Regions from separate parts of the Mesorhizobium sp. M0340 genome, predicted to be linked through region 3. Evidence: predicted binding sites of a transcription regulator. Region 3 holds the regulator's gene; each other region holds the start of a gene.
What was found. Region 3 encodes LexA, which represses DNA repair genes until DNA is damaged. Its sites were predicted from a motif close to TGTTCNNNNTGTGTTCNG; they were not measured.
Positions count from the first base shown of each region.

Region 1 (4,575 bases), on a different contig from region 3:
GTCTCGGGCTTTACCGTGTCTGCCAGATCGGCCGTTGTCGCCACTAATTCGCCGATCAACGATCGGGTCGCGCTCCACACCAAGCAAGCGCCGTATCGGACCTACGCGATGTCGTTCGAGATCGCGCGCGACGTTTTGCCGGATGCACTCTATTGGGACACGCTGGATCCCTATCACTACGTTCGCCTGCAGCCTGGTGAAGGCAAAACCGACTTTCTGATCGTCGGTGGTGAGGACCACAAGACAGGGCAGGCCGACGATGCCGACAACCGCTTCGCGGCCCTGGCGGACTGGATCAAAAAATTGATGCCCGATATCGGCGCGGAAACCAATCGATGGTCCGGGCAGGTGATGGAGACCGTCGACTATGCCGGGTTCATCGGCCGCAATCCCGGCAACCGGCATGTCTTCGTGGTCACCGGCGATTCCGGTCAGGGCATCACCCATGGGGTTGTTGCCGGCCAATTGGTTTCCGACCTGATCCTGAAGGGGGAAAGCCCCTGGCGGGAACTTTACGAACCCTCCCGCAAGACGGTACGGGCGATCGGCGACTATTTGGCGGAGAATGCGACAGCGATCAGGAGTTTTGCCGAGTATGTCGCGCCTGGCGAAATCGATTCCGCCGATAAGCTGCGGCCGGGAGAGGGCGCCATCGTGCGCGAAGGGCTTACCAAAGTCGCGGCTTTTCGCGATGAGGACGGCACGCTCCACAAGCGCTCGGCCGCATGCACCCATGTCGGCTGCCACGTCCATTGGAACTCATTGGAACGCTGCTGGGACTGCCCCTGCCACGGCTCGCATTTTGCCGTCGACGGCACGGCTTTGAACGGGCCGGCCGTATCGCCCCTGGCTCCTGTCGGATAATTTTCTTTTCGCCCCCGCCGCGCAACTCACAATTCCTTCTCGGCCAGCTCCCGAAATGCGTCGGGAACCGACCGCTGTAGTCCGAGCGCGACCGAGGCGTAGCCGACCGCCTCCCAGCCGAAGCGGTCGCGGATCTTGTCGATGGCGCGATCCGCGATCCAGCGCGCCGCGCCCTTCCGGGTGCCGGGGCGGCGGCGGTCGTCGTCGAGCCCGAGCGGCAGCTCCAGTTGCAGCCCGGCATGCTGCTCCAGATGCGATACGGCGATCGCCAGCAGCGAGATGGTCTTTTCGTGCGGATGGTCGATGAGCACCTTGCGCACCAGCGCCTCGGCGATTTCGGCCAGCATGGCGGTTGCCGAAATCGGCTGGTCGAGCGTGACCGAGCGCGTCACCGAGTGCAAATCGGCAAAGCGGACACGAACCGTCACCGTGCGGCCGGGCCGGGATTTCGCACGCAACCTGGTGGCGACCCTGTCGGCCAGATGCAGCAAAGCGGGGACGAAGACCTGCTCGTCGGCCGGTTTTCGGCCGAGCGCCGATTGCGCGCCGGCCGAGCGCGCCCGGCGCTGCGTCTCAAGCTTGCGCGGATCGCGGTTCCACGCCAGCGCGTTCAGTTTCTCTCCCGCCGCCGGCCCGAGCAGGCGCTCCAGCGCCGCACTGTTGGTCTTCGCCAGCTCGCCGATGGTGTTGACGCCGATGCCGGCCAGCCGCTCCCTGGTGACCGGGCCGACACCCCACATCAGCCCGACTGGCAGCTCATGGAGGAATTCCAGCTCGTGGCGCGGATCGACCACCACCAGCCCGTCAGGTTTTGCGACCTGTGACGCGATCTTGGCCAGATGCTTGGTGCGGGCTACGCCGACCGAGATTGGCAAGCCGAGTTCGGCCCGCACGCGGCGGCGGATCTTGCCGGCGATCTCGGCGGGCGAGCCGAACAAATGGGTGCAGCCGGCGACGTCGGCAAAGGCCTCGTCGATCGAAATCCGCTCGACCACCGGCGTGAAATCGCCGAGCACCTTGATTGCCGCATCGCCCAGCCGCTGATAGTCCTTGAAATGGCCGCCGACGAAAATGAGTTGCGGGCAGAGTTCCCGCGCCCGCCGTCCCGGCATGCCGCCGCGCACGCCGAACGCCTTGGCCTCATAGGATGCGGCAAGCACTACCCCGCCGCCGACGGCAATCGGCTTGCCGCGCAAGGCCGGGTCGAGCAATTGTTCGACCGAGGCATAGAAGGCATCCAGATCCGCGTGGAGGATGTTGGCTTCCATCCGGCCCGTTCGCCCGCGGCCACTCGAACGCCGCATTGTCTCGAGTTTTGATTGGAACATAAAGAGAACATTGCGGGTGAATTGTCAAGCAGCGCGAAGGCCGCCGCCGCAATCTACAGCGCCATCTTGTAACCGAGATGACTGGCGGTGAAACCGAGGCGCTCGTAAAAAGCATGCGCCTCCCGTCGACCTTTGTCCGTGGTGAGTTGGACGAAGCTGCAATTGCGCGAACGGCACACTTCAATCGCCCATTCGACCATCAGCTTGCCGACGCCGCGCGAGCGCCATTGCCGGGCGACGCGAACGCCTTCGATCTGGCCGCGCCAGGCACCCTTCCTGGAGATACCCGGAAGGAAGGTGAGTTGCAGGGTCCCGACCACTTGCCCGGCCTCGACAGCCACGGCCAGCAACTGGTTGGGATCGGCATCGATTGCGCTGAAGGCATCGAGATAGGATGGCGCAAGCGGCGTGGATGGGTCTTCCCGGTCTGCGCCGAGCACATCGTCGGCAAGCATTGCAACGATCGCCGGCAGGTCGGGCGCCTGCGCGCGACGGAATTCGATCTCGCTCATCGCGCGAAGACATACGGTGCGACGTCGGCGATCGCAATATCCGTTTTGACTTGTAAGGGAGGCGCCTTCAGGCGGTCTCGATCGCCCAGAGGCGGTGGCCGTAGCGGCGGAAGAAGCGGGCGAAGAGGCGCTGCTGTCTGGCACGGGCGAGGTCGGCGGCGCGCCTTTCCTGCCGCCAGCGCGGCATGTTGCGGAACATCGACAGGAAGCGGGCGGCGTCCTCGAGTGCCTCCTCGGCTGTCTGCGCCGGGCGGATCGCCGCCAGGAACAGAACGCGGCTCAGCTTCATCTGGTCAATCGCCGCCTTGCGCTGGCGATGGCCCTGGCGTGCCTTGCGGATGCCGTCCTGGCGGATGGCCGCGAAAGCGGCAAGCATGGCCGGGCTGTCGCCGCTATAGCCGCAGGCGTGGGCGAACTGGGCTGGGTTCATCGTCGTTTCCTTGCTGCCGGCCGGCTGCGGTTCCGTGGCTCGCGCCGATACCAGCCCGCATGAGATATAAGCATAACTCAAATAATTGAACAAGTGAAACTTTAACGTTGGTGTAAGCGGAACCGACTCGACTCCGCCTCGAAAACCGATAATGATGTGGAACAAAGCAGGAACAATGATAGGGATGGCTATGGCATTGGCGGGCAAGGAAGCGACGATCGCCGATGTCGTCTCGATTGCCGTCGAGTGCATCGATTGCGGCCGTAACAGGTGGTGGAAGCCGGCCGAGCTCAAGCGGCATGGGGTGAGGCCGGAGACGCCGCTATCAGCGCTTTCGGGGCGCCTCATCTGCAAGGCCTGCCGTGCCGATGGCCTGCCGGGCGCCGCCGTTTCGATCCAGGCCGCCTTCATCGACGACCGGCAACGGGTGCGCGCCGAGGCGCGCCTGCTCAACGGTCAAGAGCCGGAGCAGTCGAGGCGGGCTTGAGGGGGGGAACTTCCTTCTCCCCTTGTGGGAGAAGGTGGATCGACGCGTAGCGCCGAGCCGGATGAGGGGTGCTGGAAGAAACTCGGCGTTAAAATATGAAACGATTTTAAGGCCTTACGTAGCGATCCGTCCGGCACCCCTCTCCGACCGAGCTTCGCTCGGCCACCTTCTCCCACAAAAGGGAGAAGGGAAAACCCTCCTCAATACCCCAGCAATTCCTTGAGCGGAATGACGCGGAAGACGTTCTTGATGGCGTAGCGGTTGAAGGTCAGCGTCTTGGGCGGATTATACTGCTCGACGATCAGCTCGGCGGCGGTGCGCTTGACCAGCTTCTTGATGAAGGCCTTGCCGTTTTGCTCGTTCTCTTCGGGCAGCGTCTCGATCACCACATGGTCGCCGGGCACGGCCTCGCGGCCGCCGCAATAGATCATCTCGCCGGGCTCGTAGCGCGGCACCATCGAATCGCTCAGCACGTGCAGCGCAAACACGTTGCGCAGATGCCGGATCCCCGGCGGCCGCTGGACATAGCCGGCCGGCTGGCCGTTGAAGGTGAAGTCGCCATCGTCGCCGCCGACGGCGGTGCCGAGAAGCTGGATATCCATCGGCCCGGCGGGCAGGGGGCCAGGATCGGTGACGATCTCCGCATCGGCAACCGGCCCGGCATCTTCGAGGAAGACGACCTCGCCCTTGCCGAGCGCCACCGGGTCGACGCGCAGGAAGGCGGCGGTCTTCAAAAGGTTCTCGGTCTTGGGCAGGTTGCGCCCGGTTTCCCAATTGCCGACGGCAGCGACGTCGGTGTCGTTGTGCTCGGCAATGTGACGCATCACCAGGCCGCGCTGCTTGCGCGCCCGGCGGATCGCCGCTCCGACCTTGATCGACAGTGCAGTTTTCGCCATGGCTCCCATCTGAGACATAAGATTCGGTTTCGTCTATGCAAGAATCACTTGCATTAGT
Region 1 covers NZ_JAMYRR010000001.1:50,833-55,407, forward strand. The annotation lists gene NKI79_RS00290 (FAD-dependent oxidoreductase) at 1-864, shown strand, start outside; gene dinB (DNA polymerase IV) at 891-2,132, opposite strand; gene NKI79_RS00300 (GNAT family N-acetyltransferase) at 2,246-2,704, opposite strand; gene NKI79_RS00305 (hypothetical protein) at 2,772-3,134, opposite strand; gene NKI79_RS00310 (hypothetical protein) at 3,319-3,621, shown strand; gene NKI79_RS00315 (XRE family transcriptional regulator) at 3,822-4,526, opposite strand.
Region 1: a site for LexA is predicted at 2,185-2,202, ahead of dinB (DNA polymerase IV). Genes of this name have one in related genera too.

Region 2 (4,575 bases), on a different contig from region 3:
GCATCGCCGTGCTCCTGCCTTGCTACAATGAGGAGCTGACGATCGGCGAAGTGGTGCGGCGCTTTCGCGAAACGCTGCCTGCCGCCGCGATCTATGTCTACGACAACAATTCGCGCGACCTTACGGCGCTCCGAGCCCGCGCCGCCGGCGCCATCGTGGTGCGCGAGCCGCGCCAGGGCAAAGGCAATGTCGTGCGCCGCATGTTCGCCGACATCGAGGCCGACATCTACCTGATGGCCGACGGCGACGGCACCTATACGCCGGAGGACGCGCCGCAACTGATCAACACGCTGCTGACCGAGCGCTCCGACATGGTGGTGGGCACCCGCCGCGGCGTCACCGACGATGGCGGCAGGACCGGTCATGCCTTCGGCAACCGCATCTTCAATAGCCTCTACAAGCGGCTGTTCGGTTCCGACTTCACCGATATCTTCTCCGGCTACCGCGCCTTCACTCGGCGCTTCGTCAAGAGCTTTCCCGCGGTTTCCAGCGGCTTCGAGATCGAGACCGAAATGTCGGTGCACGCCTCGCAACTCAAACTGCCGGTCAGCGAGATCGGGCTCGACTATGGCCGACGGCCGGAAGGCTCCTCGTCGAAGCTATCGACCTTTCGCGACGGCGCGAAGATCCTGTGGATGTTCGCCATGCTGATGAAGGAGACGCAGCCGCTGCGTTTCTTCGGCGCTTTTTCGGTGTTCTTCCTGGCATCAAGCCTGTTTCTGATGGTGCCGGTGCTGATCGAGTTCGCCGAAACCGGGCTGGTGCCGCGCATGCCGACGTGGGTGCTGTCGGTCGGGCTGCTGCTGCTGTCGATGCTGGCGGCGGTGACCGGGGTAATCCTCGATTCGGTGTCGCGCGGCCGGGCCGAGCAGAAGCGCATCTTCTATCTGTCGATGCCTTCCGGCCGCATCGAACGCGAACGCGCAAGTGCGCTCGCGACTCTGAAGACCGGACCGCGCAAGACCCCGCGGGCGGCTTAGAGCCCTAAATGGGACGCCTCGCCCGCTTCATTGTCGCCGGCGGCATCGGCTTCGTCGCCGACGCGGCGGCGCTTTGGCTGGTGTTGGCGATAGCGCCGCTTGGCCCCTTCGCGGCTCGCATCATCTCGATCGGTTTTGCACTGTCCGTCACCTGGCTGATCAACCGCCATCTGACCTTCTCGCCTTCCAGCCGCGGCGTCGCGCAAGAGGGCGCACGCTATGGCGGCGTCGGCATTGCCACCAGCCTCGTCAATTATTTCGTCTATTGCGCCATGCTGTTCGCGCTGCCGATGGTGCCGCCGCTCGTCGCCCTTGCGGTCGGCTCACTGGTTGCCATGGCGCTGTCCTTCCTCGGCTATTCCAGGCTGGTCTTCGACCGCTGAAGGCACATCGCATTGGGGTCTGCGCCAAGCGAAGCGCAGCCTCATCATGACCTTGGCCGATTGGCAGAGGCCGCCGATTTCCTTATATCGCTGTCGTCGATGCATCGGCCCGAAAAATCGGAATCGATTTTCGGAAGGCACGATGCATGGATTCAAGAATGTTGGAGCGTATGTGCGTCCAGGTGGACGCACGTCGCTCCAAGTGCGCCGGAGAGCACCCATGCCCCTGAAAGTCGCCGTCCAGATGGACCATATCTCCACCGTGTCAATTGCCGGCGATACGTCGTTTGCGCTGTCGCTGGAAGCGCAGCGGCGCGGGCACCAGCTGTTCCACTACACGCCCAACCGGCTGTCGCTGCGCGATGGCAAGGTGTTTGCCCGTATCGAGGCGATGCAGGTCCGCGACGAGAAGGGCAATCATTATTCGCTGGGCGAAGAAGTCCGCACCGACCTATCGGAGATGGACGTCATCCTTTTGCGGCAGGATCCGCCCTTCGACATGAACTACATCACCACCACGCATATCCTCGAGCGCATCCATCCGAAGACGCTGGTGGTCAACGACCCGGCCTGGGTGCGCAACAGCCCGGAAAAGATCTTCGTCACCGAATTTCCCGACCTGATGCCGGACACGCTTATCACCAAGGACCCGCTCGAGGTCGCCGCCTTCCGCAAGGAGTTCGGCGATATCATCGTCAAGCCGCTCTACGGCAATGGCGGCGCCGGCATCTTCCACCTGCATGAGGCCGACCGCAACCTCGCCTCGCTGCTCGAAATGTTCGGCCAGATGTTCCGCGAACCCTACATCGTGCAGCGCTACCTCAAGGAGGTGCGGGCTGGCGACAAGCGCATCATCCTGATCGACGGCGAGCCTGTCGGCGCCATCAACCGCGTGCCGGCCGAGCACGATTCGCGCTCCAACATGCATGTCGGCGGCCGCGCCGAAAAGACCGAGCTGACGGAACGCGAACGCGAGATCTGCGCCCGCATCGGGCCCTCGCTGAAGGAGCGCGGCTTCATCCTTGTCGGCATCGACGTCATCGGCGACTACATGACCGAGATCAACGTGACCTCACCGACCGGCATCCGCGAAGTGCAGCGCTTCGGCGGCGCCGACATCGCCAGCCTGTTCTGGAATGCGGTGGAGGAGAAGCGCAACTAGCCTCGCTTCGCGAGCGGCCGCGTTGCAAACCATTGCAGCCGTTGCGTTCATCCGTTCCCCAAATGTTCTTGCCTTCGCCGGAAATCTATGGTTGTCTCTGGCGACGCCGTTCGCGGCATGATCGCAAAGGCTTGGGGCAAAAGCCTGCATCCGGGGTGAAGACATGGTGGCGCGGGTTCGCACGGTTGCTTTCCAAGGCATCGAGGCCGTGCCGGTCGACGTGCAGGTGATGATCGCGCCGGGCAAGGTCAACATGCACATCGTCGGGCTGGCCGACAAGGCTGTAGCCGAAAGCCGCGAGCGGGTGCAGGCAGCACTTCATGCATCCGGCCTGTCGATGCCGTCGAAGAAGGTCACCGTCAATCTGGCACCCGCCGACCTGCCGAAGGAGGGCAGCCACTACGATTTGCCGATCGCGCTCGGGCTGATGGCGGCGCTCGGCGCCATTCCGGGCGACATGCTCGCCGGCTATGTCGTGCTTGGCGAATTGTCGCTCGACGGAACCATTGCCGCGGTGGCCGGCGCGCTGCCGGCGGCAATCGGCGCCAATGCCGAAGGCAAGGGTCTGATCTGCCCGTTCGCCTGCGGGCCGGAAGCGGCCTGGGCCGGCAAGGATTTCGACATATTGGCGCCGCGCAGCCTGATTGCCATCGCCAATCATTTTCGTGGCACGCAGGTTCTGTCACGGCCGGAAGCCGGCATCCATGCCGCGGCGCGCGACCTGCCCGACCTTGCCGACATCAAGGGCCAGGAGACCGCCAAGCGGGCGCTGGAGGTGGCGGCCGCCGGCGGCCACAATCTTTTGATGGTCGGGCCGCCGGGGTCGGGAAAGTCGATGCTGGCGCAGCGGCTGCCGTCGATCCTGCCGCCGCTGGCGCCCAGGGAATTGCTCGAAGTCTCGATGATCGCCTCGGTGGCCGGCGAGCTCGGGGAAGGAAAACTCACCGACCGGCGGCCGTTCCGCGCGCCACATCATTCGGCCTCGATGGCGGCGATGGTCGGTGGCGGGTTGCGCGTGCGGCCGGGCGAGGCCTCGCTCGCCCATCACGGCGTGCTGTTCCTCGACGAGTTTCCCGAATTCTCGCCGCAGGCGCTCGATGCGCTGCGCCAGCCGCTGGAGACCGGCGACTGCATGATCGCGCGCGCCAATCATCGCGTCACTTATCCGGCACGCATCCAGCTGGTCGCGGCGATGAACCCGTGCCGCTGCGGCATGGCCGGCGAGCCGGGCTATCGCTGCCTGCGCGGCGACCGCTGCCGCACCGACTACCAGGCACGCATTTCCGGCCCGCTGCTCGATCGCATCGATCTCAGGATCGAGGTGCCGGCGGTCTCGGCCAGCGATCTGATCCGGCCGGACCGGGCGGAGAAGAGCGCAGCCGTGGCACTACGCGTCGCCCGCGCCCGTACGATCCAGCGTGAGCGTTTCGAACGGCTCGGCGCGACCTCCGCCACCACCAACGCGCATTGCTCGCCGTCAGTCATCGAGGAGATCGCCATGCCGGATGCCGCCGGCCTGTCGCTGCTGAGGGATGCCAGCGAAAAGCTCGGCTTTTCCGCACGAGCCTACCACCGCGTCTTGAAGGTGGCGCGGACACTGGCCGATCTCGAGGCCAGCGAGACGGTCGGCCGCATCCATCTGGCCGAAGCGATTTCCTACCGCATGAGTTCGGAGCGGATGGCGCAGGCGGCGTAGGAGCGTCCCGTCCTACGGCCGAATACAAAGAAGAGTTCTGGTCAATTCCCGATGCGGATTCCGATCTCTTTCGCTTCGAGGTCAACTAGTAAACTATTCGTTTCAAAATATCGTATGCCAATGATGTTGTGGCCGATCGTTGGAGAGAATTCCAACTCGGATCCGTATGACGTGTCGAACTTCCACTCCCCCAGCATCGCGATTTTTACCGCCACTCTGGTCCCGACATCCATGGATCCGCTTGAATCTTTTGGCGGGTTGTCCGCTATTACGATTGTGGAGTTTCCCGTATCGTAAAGCGTCGGCCGGCAACTTGTTTTTTCGTTCAATAGGATACATGAACCTATGGTTGGA
Region 2 covers NZ_JAMYRR010000004.1:401,472-406,046, forward strand. The annotation lists gene NKI79_RS08775 (glycosyltransferase) at 1-980, shown strand, start outside; gene NKI79_RS08780 (GtrA family protein) at 989-1,363, shown strand; gene gshB (glutathione synthase) at 1,584-2,525, shown strand; gene NKI79_RS08790 (YifB family Mg chelatase-like AAA ATPase) at 2,689-4,221, shown strand; gene NKI79_RS08795 (hypothetical protein) at 4,263-4,575, opposite strand, start outside.
Region 2: a site for LexA is predicted at 2,578-2,595, ahead of NKI79_RS08790 (YifB family Mg chelatase-like AAA ATPase). Genes of this name have one in related genera too.

Region 3 (4,575 bases):
TCAGCGGCCCTGCGACCATCGCCGCCGCCTTGCCTATCGCCGCGCCGACTTCCTTGACGATGCTGCCAATGCGTATCTGCGGACAGAGCGTGTAGGACGGCATGGCAACTGCATAGCCGCGATCAACAGCGCCCGCGGCAAGATGTGACCAGAAACTCTTGTCGAATGCCATCCAGTAGCCGCCATGGACGAACACCACGACCCCCTTCGGCTTGGTGGCCGGCAGGAAAAGATCGAACCGGTTGCGTGGGTTATCGCCATAGGCCAGGTCGAGCCGCGCCCTGCCCTCGGTCGAAAGCGCCTCGCGGAAAACCTGCGCGGGCTCGACCCAGGCCGCCGGCCAGCGATCGCTGCCGGCTATGTTGGCGCCGTTGGCATAGGCGTTGTCCCAATCGGCAATATGACGTTCGAACACCCTGCGCCCTCCCTTGCAATATGGCCTTGCAACCTAGCCGCGAGCATCGCGCGGCGCATCATCGCCAGCCTCACGATTCCAGCTCTCGCATCAATCTCAAGTGACAGCCGCCTTGATGGCGAAGCGCGCATCCTTCCACGCACCGGTGCGCAGGATGTCCTCAAGCACTTCGACGGCCTGCCAGACATCGGCATAGCCGACATAGAGCGGGGTGAAGCCGAAGCGCATGGTCGATGGCGCGCGAAAATCGCCGATCACACCACGTTCGATCAGCGCGCGCATGATCTGGTAGCCATGCTCATGCATGAATGAAATCTGGCTGCCGCGTTTTTCCCCATCGCGCGTGCTTTCCAGCGTGAGACCGTAAGTGCCGCACTTTGCCTCGACAAGCTCGATGAACAGATCGGCCAGTGCGATGCTCTTCTTGCGCACCGCAGTCATGTCGACATCGTCCCAGATGTCGAGCGCGCCCTTCAGCGTGCGCATCGAAAGGATCGGCTGGGTGCCGCACAGAAACCGGCGGATGCCGGTGCCGGCCGCATAGCCTGGCTCGAAGGCGAAGGGCCGTGCATGGCCCCACCAGCCGGTGAGCGGCTGCTGAATGTCGGCAAGATGCCGCTCAGCCGCATAGATGAAGGCAGGCGCGCCCGGGCCGCCATTCAGATATTTATAGGTGCAGCCAACGGCAAAATCGGCGTTTGCTTTGTCGAGCTCGACTGGCATCGCGCCAGCGGTGTGGCAGAGATCCCAGACGATCATCGCCCCGGCTTCCTGGGCCCTGCGCGTCAGAGCCGGCATGTCGCGCAGTTCGCCCGATTTGTAGTTGACGTGGTTGACCAGCACCACGGCGGTGCGATCGTCGATCAGCTCCTCGATGGTCGGCGCGTCGACCCCCGAGAGGCGCAGCAGCGTATCTTTTCGCGTCGAAACCACACCCTCCGCCATGTAGAGGTCTGTCGGAAAACTATCGCCCTCGGCGACGATGGCCTGCCGCTCCGGTCGCATGGCCATGGCTGCGTGCAACAGCTTGTAGATGTTGACCGACGTCGTGTCGCAGACCACCGTCTGGCCGGCCGCGGCGCCGATCAGGCGCCCGAGCTGGTCGCCAAGTTCAAGCGGCATGTTGAACCAGCCGGCCGTGTTCCATGCGCGGATGAGATCATGCGACCATTCTTCGGTCGCGGCCTTGTACAGTTCATCGAAAGCGGCACGTGAAGCAGCTCCTAGCGAATTGCCGTCGAGATAGATCACTCCTTGCGGCAACACAAAGCGGCGGCGCATCGCGCGCAGCGGATCCGCGGCATCCATCGCCTTTACGGCCACGAGATCGGGAATTCCCGTCATGATTTGCCTGCTCCCCCAAAAAATCCAACGCAACGCCGGACACGCATCAACTGTTCTTCCATTACCGGGTAGCGCGTAGCAAGGCTCCACCGGCGAGAAGCAGCCTGACCAGGCGGTGGAAACCAAGAGTTAACCCGAGGTTGGCGTTTTGAGTTCGTTTCGTTCACGGTGCATTGACCAAACCGCACATTCGATAGGGGTTCACTTCCGTGCCCTTTGCCGACCGACGGCCGATGCCAATGCGCCCTTCCGAGACGCCAGAAGAGCGCAAACGAAAGCAGAATCAAGGCGATGAGGCTCGCGGCGGTGAAAATACGGTACGCCGGTAGGGGACGTCGTTTGTTTCCCGAGCCTTAACGCATTCATTAAACTTTAAACAGTTGCGGAACACAACTGGAACAGATAGTGTCTGTTCTGGGTTTGTTTTCTGATTCTGTTGGGGGTCGCTATGCTGACACGCAAACAACACGAACTGCTTATGTTCATCCACGAAAGGTTGAAGGAAAGCGGTATCCCGCCTTCATTCGACGAGATGAAGGAAGCGCTCGACCTGGCTTCGAAATCCGGAATCCACCGACTGATTACGGCGCTGGAGGAGCGCGGCTTCATTCGCCGTTTGCCCAACCGGGCCCGTGCGCTGGAGGTGCTACGCCTGCCTGACTCGATCGCCCCCGGCCTCAATGCGGCACGCAAGTTCTCGCCGAGTGTCATCCAGGGCAGTCTTGGGCAAGGCGCCCCTCGGCAGGGCAAGCCGACATCGTCGCGCGTCCCTGCAGCCGGCAATGACGACGATGTCGTCGCCGCCGTTTCGATCCCGGTAATGGGCCGCATCGCCGCTGGTGTGCCGATCGATGCTATCCAGCACCAGACGCATTCGATTTCGGTGCCGCCGGATATGATCATGGGCGGCGAGCATTATGCGCTCGAGGTCAAAGGCGATTCGATGATCGAGGCTGGCATTTTCGACGGCGACACGGTGATCATCCGCAACGCCGATACGGCGAGCCCCGGTGAGATCGTGGTGGCCTTGGTCGACGAGGAGGAAGCGACGCTGAAGCGGTTCCGCCGCAAGGGCGCCTCGATCGCCCTGGAGGCCGCCAATCCGGCCTACGAGACGCGCATCTTCGGACCAGACAGGGTCAAGGTGCAGGGCAAGCTCGTTGGGCTGATCCGCCGCTACTGAGTTGCGCCCTTGGTGCCGGCTTTTGGATTGTCGGCCCTGCGGTATGGCGGCAGGCCGCGCGCCGCGCGTGAAAATTTCCGCTGCACGTGCCAGGGCCGGTATGATTTTTCGACGGCGAAGCGGATTTCGGCGCGTGTTGCCGCTTGTGGATCGAAATAGACGGCCGCACTTCCCGCGCGCGCAAGTTGCCGTTTGGTGACGACGAGGACCAGCCGGTCGTAGTAGCAGGGATTATGGGCGGTGGCGTCGTCGATGACGATCAAGCTGGCGAAGGCGCAGGCTGGCCGTGCGGTATCGCGGTCCTTGGCTTGCGCAATGATCGCGCCGGATGGATGCCTGGCGAGGCAGAGACCGTCCGTGCAAATGAACGGCCTGCCCGGCGGTAGGTCGGCCGGATCGGCAATGTCGAATTGCGGATCGTTCTTTCCAGGTGTTTCCGGCGCGACGATAGCCTCTGATGTGAGCGCGCGTTTCCAGTTGTCGATGGTGAACTCATTCGGGCGTGCCCGGTTGACCGCGAGTTCACCGCTGCCGATCGGCAGCGCGACCAGCCGTGCGTCCTCCGAGATCAATACGTCGGGTACGCGCGTCTGCGTTGTCGTTAGCAAGCCGGCGAGCGCAAAAGGAATTGCCGCGAGCCGCAACCAGGTCGTCGCCATGTTGGCAATGACGAGGGCGATCGTCACCAAAAGGACAGATCTCAGCGAAATCAGTCCGACCGCATCGATCGGCGAGCGCTCGGAGATCCACCCGGACAGGGCGATCATCGCCGTCAGCCCCTTGCCCATCACGTAGAGGAAAGGCCCATCCGCGCCGAACGGCATCGCCAGCGCGCTGAGCACGGCGAAGGGCATGACGACCAGTGAGACGATAGGCATGATGGCCAGATTGGCGAACAGGCTGAGCGGCGCTACGCGCTGGAAATGCCATATGGCGAAAAGCGCCGTGGCGCTCCCTGCAATGATCGAGGTCATCGCCAGGCCGCCCATGCCCAGCAGGACCTTTCGAGTGGCCAAGCGTAGCGGCGATCGCCGGGGCGGCGGCGTGGTGGCCCTGCCGGTGCGGTAATCGGACCAGCCGGCATAGGCGCCGACAAGGGCCGCCGTCGCGGCGAAGGACATCTGGAAGCTCGGACCGACCACCTCGTGCGGCGACACTACGATGACCGCGATGGCCGAGATCGCCAGATTGCGCATGGTGAGCGCGGCCCGGTCGAACAGCACGGCGATGAGCATCACCGCCAGCATGATGAAGCTGCGTTCGGCCGCCACCACAACGCCGGAAAAGACGAGGTACGCCGCAATCGAAAAAAGCGCGGCGGCTGCGGCATATTTCTTGACCGGCCGTCGCGATGAGAAGTCTGGAAACAGCGCAAAGGCGCCGCGCAGCAGCGCCATGATGGTGCCGGCGACCAACGCCATATGCAGCCCCGAGATGGAGATGATGTGGTAGATGCCTGTACGCCGCATCGCTTCGTTGATCTCCTCGGGAATGCCGGCGCGCACGCCAACGATCAGCGCAGCAGCAATCTCGCCCTCGGCGCCGCCGATGCGGCTGCGGATATGGTCGGCGATGGATTCGCGCGCGTCTTCGATCGCGGAAGAAAGCCGCGCGGCAAGCGGCATGCTGCCCG
Region 3 covers NZ_JAMYRR010000006.1:216,333-220,907, forward strand. The annotation lists gene NKI79_RS11710 (hormone-sensitive lipase) at 1-415, opposite strand, end outside; gene kynU (kynureninase) at 512-1,759, opposite strand; gene lexA (transcriptional repressor LexA) at 2,208-2,942, shown strand; gene NKI79_RS11725 (ComEC/Rec2 family competence protein) at 2,936-4,575, opposite strand, start outside.

Region 4 (4,575 bases), on a different contig from region 3:
CGAGGCGGTGCAGCTCAGCAAGGATCCGAGCGTCTACACCGTACTCTTCGAGGACAGCGCGGCACTTCTCGGCCTCGTTGTCGCCTTCGCCGGCATATCGGCGGCGGAACTGCTGGACATGCCGAAGCTCGACGGCGCCGCGTCGATCGGCATCGCGCTGATCCTGGGCGCAACCGCGATCTTCCTGGCGCGCGAAAGCAAAAGCCTGCTGCTCGGCGAGCCGGCTTCGCCCGAGGTGCAAATGAAAGTATTGGACATCGTCCAGCAGGACCCGGCGGTGCAGCGGGCGAATGGCGCGCTGACGCTGCATATGGGTCCGCAGGAGATCGTCGCCGCTCTGAGCATCGAGTTCGAGGACCACTTGTCGGCGCCCGAGATAGAGACCTGCGTCGAACGCCTTGAGACGCGGCTGAAAGCGGAGATGCCGGAGGTGACGCGGCTGTTCGTCAAGCCTCAGACCACCGGCACCTGGGAACGCCGGAGCAAGGCCTTGGCGGGGGCATCCGGACAAGAACCGGCCTAAGGAAAATGGCTTGAGGAAATCGATGCGCCGTCGGGCAGTCCCGGCTATGATCGCAGGCAAAAGCTCGGGAGGAACGAAGATGAAAATCGACGGCGGGTGTCATTGCGGCGCCATCACTTACGAGGCCGAGGTTGATCCGGAAAAGACCACCATTTGTCACTGCATCGATTGTCAGAAGCTAACCGGAACGGCCTTTCGCGTCACCGTGCCGGCGTCCGAGGACAATTACAGGATCACCAAGGGCAAGCCGAAAATCTACATCAAGACCGGTTCGAGCGGCGCCAAGCGCGCCCAGGCGTTTTGCGGTGAGTGTGGCTCGCATCTCTACGCCACGTCGGCGGGCGAGGGACCGAAGGTTTACGGCATCAGGGTCGGCACGGCACGGCAGCGCGAGCAACTGGTGCCGAGAAAGCAGATCTGGCATCGCTCGGCGCTGCATTGGCTGCCGGAATTCGAAGGCACCACCATCATCGAGGAGCAGTAGCGCCAGACCGGGGCGAAGCGCTCGCCTCCGGTTCCGGCGTAGCTCTCAATCGTCGCCTTCGACGACCCTTAGCCTCAACTGCCCGGTTTTCGAATCGGCGACACGCGCACTGCTTTCCGCTTTTGCTCCGCTGCCATTCGAACCAGCGGTATCCTCCGCCGGCTGTACACCAAACTCCAGCGCCTCGATCTTTTGTCCGCGCCGGGTCACCTTCGATGTCGAGACAAGGATGTCCTCGATATCCTTGGCCGATTGACCGAAATGCGTCTGCAATTTGCGCACCCGCTCGTCGAGCCGGGAAACATCTTCCATCAGCCGGATGACTTCGCCCTGGATCAGGTGCGCCTGCTCGCGCATGCGTGCATCCTTGAGGATTGCCTGGATGACCTGGATCGACAGCATCAAAAGCGATGGCGAGACGATGACGATCCGCGATCGATGCGCCTTTTGGACAACGGCCTCGAAATTCTCATGGATTTCGGCGAACACCGATTCCGAGGGCACGAACATGAAGGCGGTGTCCTGCGTCTCGCCCTGGATCAGGTATTTTTCGGAAATATCCCGGACATGCACCTCGATGTCGCGGCGGAAAGCCTGTGCGGCCGACTTCTGCAGGTCGGCGCCTTCGGCGGCACGGATGGCATTCCACGCCTCGAGCGGAAACTTTGCGTCGATGGCAAGTGACGGCGCGCCGTTCGGCATCTTCACCAGGCAGTCGGGCCGGCTGCCATTCGACAAGGTCGCCTGGAATTCATAGGCGCCGTGCGGCAATCCGTCGGCGACGATGGCCTCCATGCGCGACTGGCCGAAGGCGCCGCGCGTCTGCTTGTTGGAAAGGATCGCCTGCAATTGCACGACCTGGCCGGCCAGCGACTGGATATTGCCTTGCGCGATATCGATAACCGCCAGCCGTTCCTGCAGCTTGGCGAGGCTCTCATGCGTCGATCTCGTCTGCTCGGTCATGGTCTGGCCCAGGCGGCCGGTCATGGCATCGAGGCGCTGGCCGATCGACTGGGTCAGTTCCGCCTGGCGCGCCCCGAACACTTCGGCGATGGCGCCCATGCGGCCCTGCATTTCCGCCTGGCTTGCCAAGATGCCGGCCATCCGCAGCTCGGCGTCACGGGCGTGGTCGGCGGCTTCGGCGGCCGCCACTGCACGCGCCTTGGCCGATCGCCAGAGCGCAACGACGAGCGCCACGAACAGTCCAAGGAATAGCATTGCGCCGAAACCCAGGGCTTGGCCGAGCGTGAGCGTGGTGGCGCCGAGGCGGGCGACAGGTTCGGACAGGATGGTGGCCAGATCGTTCATGCCGACAGCATAGATGATTCGGTCTGCCGGCACAGATCAAAACGTGAACGACCCGAAGCCGTCCCGGTTGACGCTTTTCCTGCGAGGTCTTAGGTGAGACGCTATGTCGATCAAGCCGCTTATCATCCTCCCCGATCCCGTCCTGCGCCAGGTTTCAAAACCGGTCGAGCGTGTCGATGGCGATTTGCGCAAACTGGCCGGCGACATGCTGGACACCATGTATGACGCGCCCGGCATCGGCCTCGCAGCGATCCAGGTCGGCGAACCCTTGCGCATGCTGGTGATCGACCTCGCCAAGGAGGACGAGACGCCGGCACCGCACGTCTTCATCAATCCCGAAATCCTCGAAAGCGCCGACCAGCGTTCGGTCTACGAGGAAGGCTGCCTGTCGATCCCTGACTACTACGCCGAGGTCGAGCGTCCGGCGGCGGTGCGGGTGAAATATCTCGATCGCGACGGCAAGCTGCAGGAGATCGAGGCCGAGGGGCTGATGGCGACCTGCCTGCAGCACGAGATCGACCATCTCAACGGCGTGCTGTTCATCGACCACATCTCAAAACTGAAGCGCGACATGGTGGTCAAGAAGTTCAAAAAGCTCGCCAGGGACAAGGCGCCGGGCAAGATGGTGGGGTAGGGGTCGACGAATGCCCCTGCGTGTCATCTTCATGGGTACGCCCGAATTCTCCGTGCCGACGCTGCGGGCGATTGCCGGGGCCGGGCACGGGTTGACCGCCGTCTATACGCAGCCGCCGCGCGCCGGCGGCCGGCGCGGGCTCGAGCTGACGCCGTCGCCGGTGCAGCGCGAGGCGGATCAGTTGGGCGTCGAGGTGCGGACGCCCGTGTCGCTGAAGGGCGAGGCGGAGCAGGAGGCGTTCCGCGCCTTGCGCGCCGATGTCGCCGTGGTCGTCGCCTACGGGCTGCTTCTGCCCAAACCCATTCTCGAGGCGCCGCGGCTCGGTTGCCTCAATGGCCACGCATCGTTGTTGCCGCGCTGGCGCGGCGCTGCCCCTATCCAGCGCGCCATCATGGCCGGCGATACCGAAACGGGCATGATGGTGATGCGGATGGAGGAAGGCCTCGACACCGGGCCGGTGGCAATGGTTGAAAAATGTCCGATTGGACCCGACATGACGGCCGGCGATCTGCACGACCGGCTGATGGTCCTCGGTGCTGCGCTGATGGTGCAAGCGCTGGAACGGCTGGAACGAAATACGCTGACATTTACCACACAGGCGGAGGTGGGGGTGACCTACGCCAAGAAAATCGATAAATCGGAGACTCGCATAGACTGGCTGCGACCTGCCGGCGACGTGCACAACCAGATTCGCGGCTTGTCGCCCTTTCCCGGTGCATGGTGCGAGGCCGAAATCGGCGGCCGTGTAGAACGGCTGAAACTGCTTCGCTCGACGCTCTCGCAAGGCGCCGGCGAACCGGGAGGAATTCTCGATGACCGGCTGACGGTCGCCTGCGAGTCAGGCGCGATCAGGCTGGTCGAAGTTCAGCGTGCGGGCGCAAGGCCCATTGCCGCGCAGGAGTTTCTGCGCGGGGCCAAGCTCGAAAAAGGAATGAAATTGTCATGAGCATGATGTCCATACGCGCGGCGACGCCGCGGGACCGCGAGGCAATCCGCCTTGTCGAAGAACACGCATTCGGCCAGCAGACGGAGGCCGGACTGGTCGACGCGCTGGTCACCGGCGGTGATGCCGTCGTCGAACTGGTGGCGGACGAAGACGGGCAAGTGGTCGGGCATATCCTGTTTTCACGGCTGTTCGTGCAGAATGGCGGCAAGAGCTTCCCGGCGGTGGCTTTGGCTCCTTTGGCGGTCGAGCCGTCGTTCCACGGCACCGGCATCGGCGGTGCGCTGGTCCGCGAGGCGCATATCCGCCTGAAGGCTGCTGGCGAGACGCTCGCCGTGGTGCTCGGCGATCCCGCTTACTATGGACGTTTCGGTTACAGCCGCGCCCGTGCAGCGAAATTCGAGAGCGACTACCAAAGCGAGGCTTTGCAGGCGCTTGCCTGGGGCGAGGCGCCGGAGACCGGCAGGCTGGTCTACGCCTCGGCCTTCGGCTCAGCCCTCGCCGCCTGATTTCGCTTCGATCCGGGAATGCCGCGTTTTCGCCTCGACATCGAATATGACGGCAGTCTCTTCGCCGGCTGGCAGCGCCAGGCCAACCAGCCTTCGGTGCAGCAGGCGATCGAGCAGGCGATCGAGAAGTTCTGTGGCGAGCAGGTTTCGCTGCGTGCCGCCGGCCGCACCGAT
Region 4 covers NZ_JAMYRR010000004.1:228,349-232,923, reverse strand. The annotation lists gene NKI79_RS07890 (cation diffusion facilitator family transporter) at 1-523, shown strand, start outside; gene NKI79_RS07885 (GFA family protein) at 603-1,007, shown strand; gene NKI79_RS07880 (DNA recombination protein RmuC) at 1,053-2,315, opposite strand; gene def (peptide deformylase) at 2,419-2,949, shown strand; gene fmt (methionyl-tRNA formyltransferase) at 2,966-3,895, shown strand; gene NKI79_RS07865 (GNAT family N-acetyltransferase) at 3,892-4,401, shown strand; gene truA (tRNA pseudouridine(38-40) synthase TruA) at 4,420-4,575, shown strand, end outside.
Region 4: a site for LexA is predicted at 2,348-2,365, ahead of NKI79_RS07880 (DNA recombination protein RmuC). Genes of this name have one in related genera too.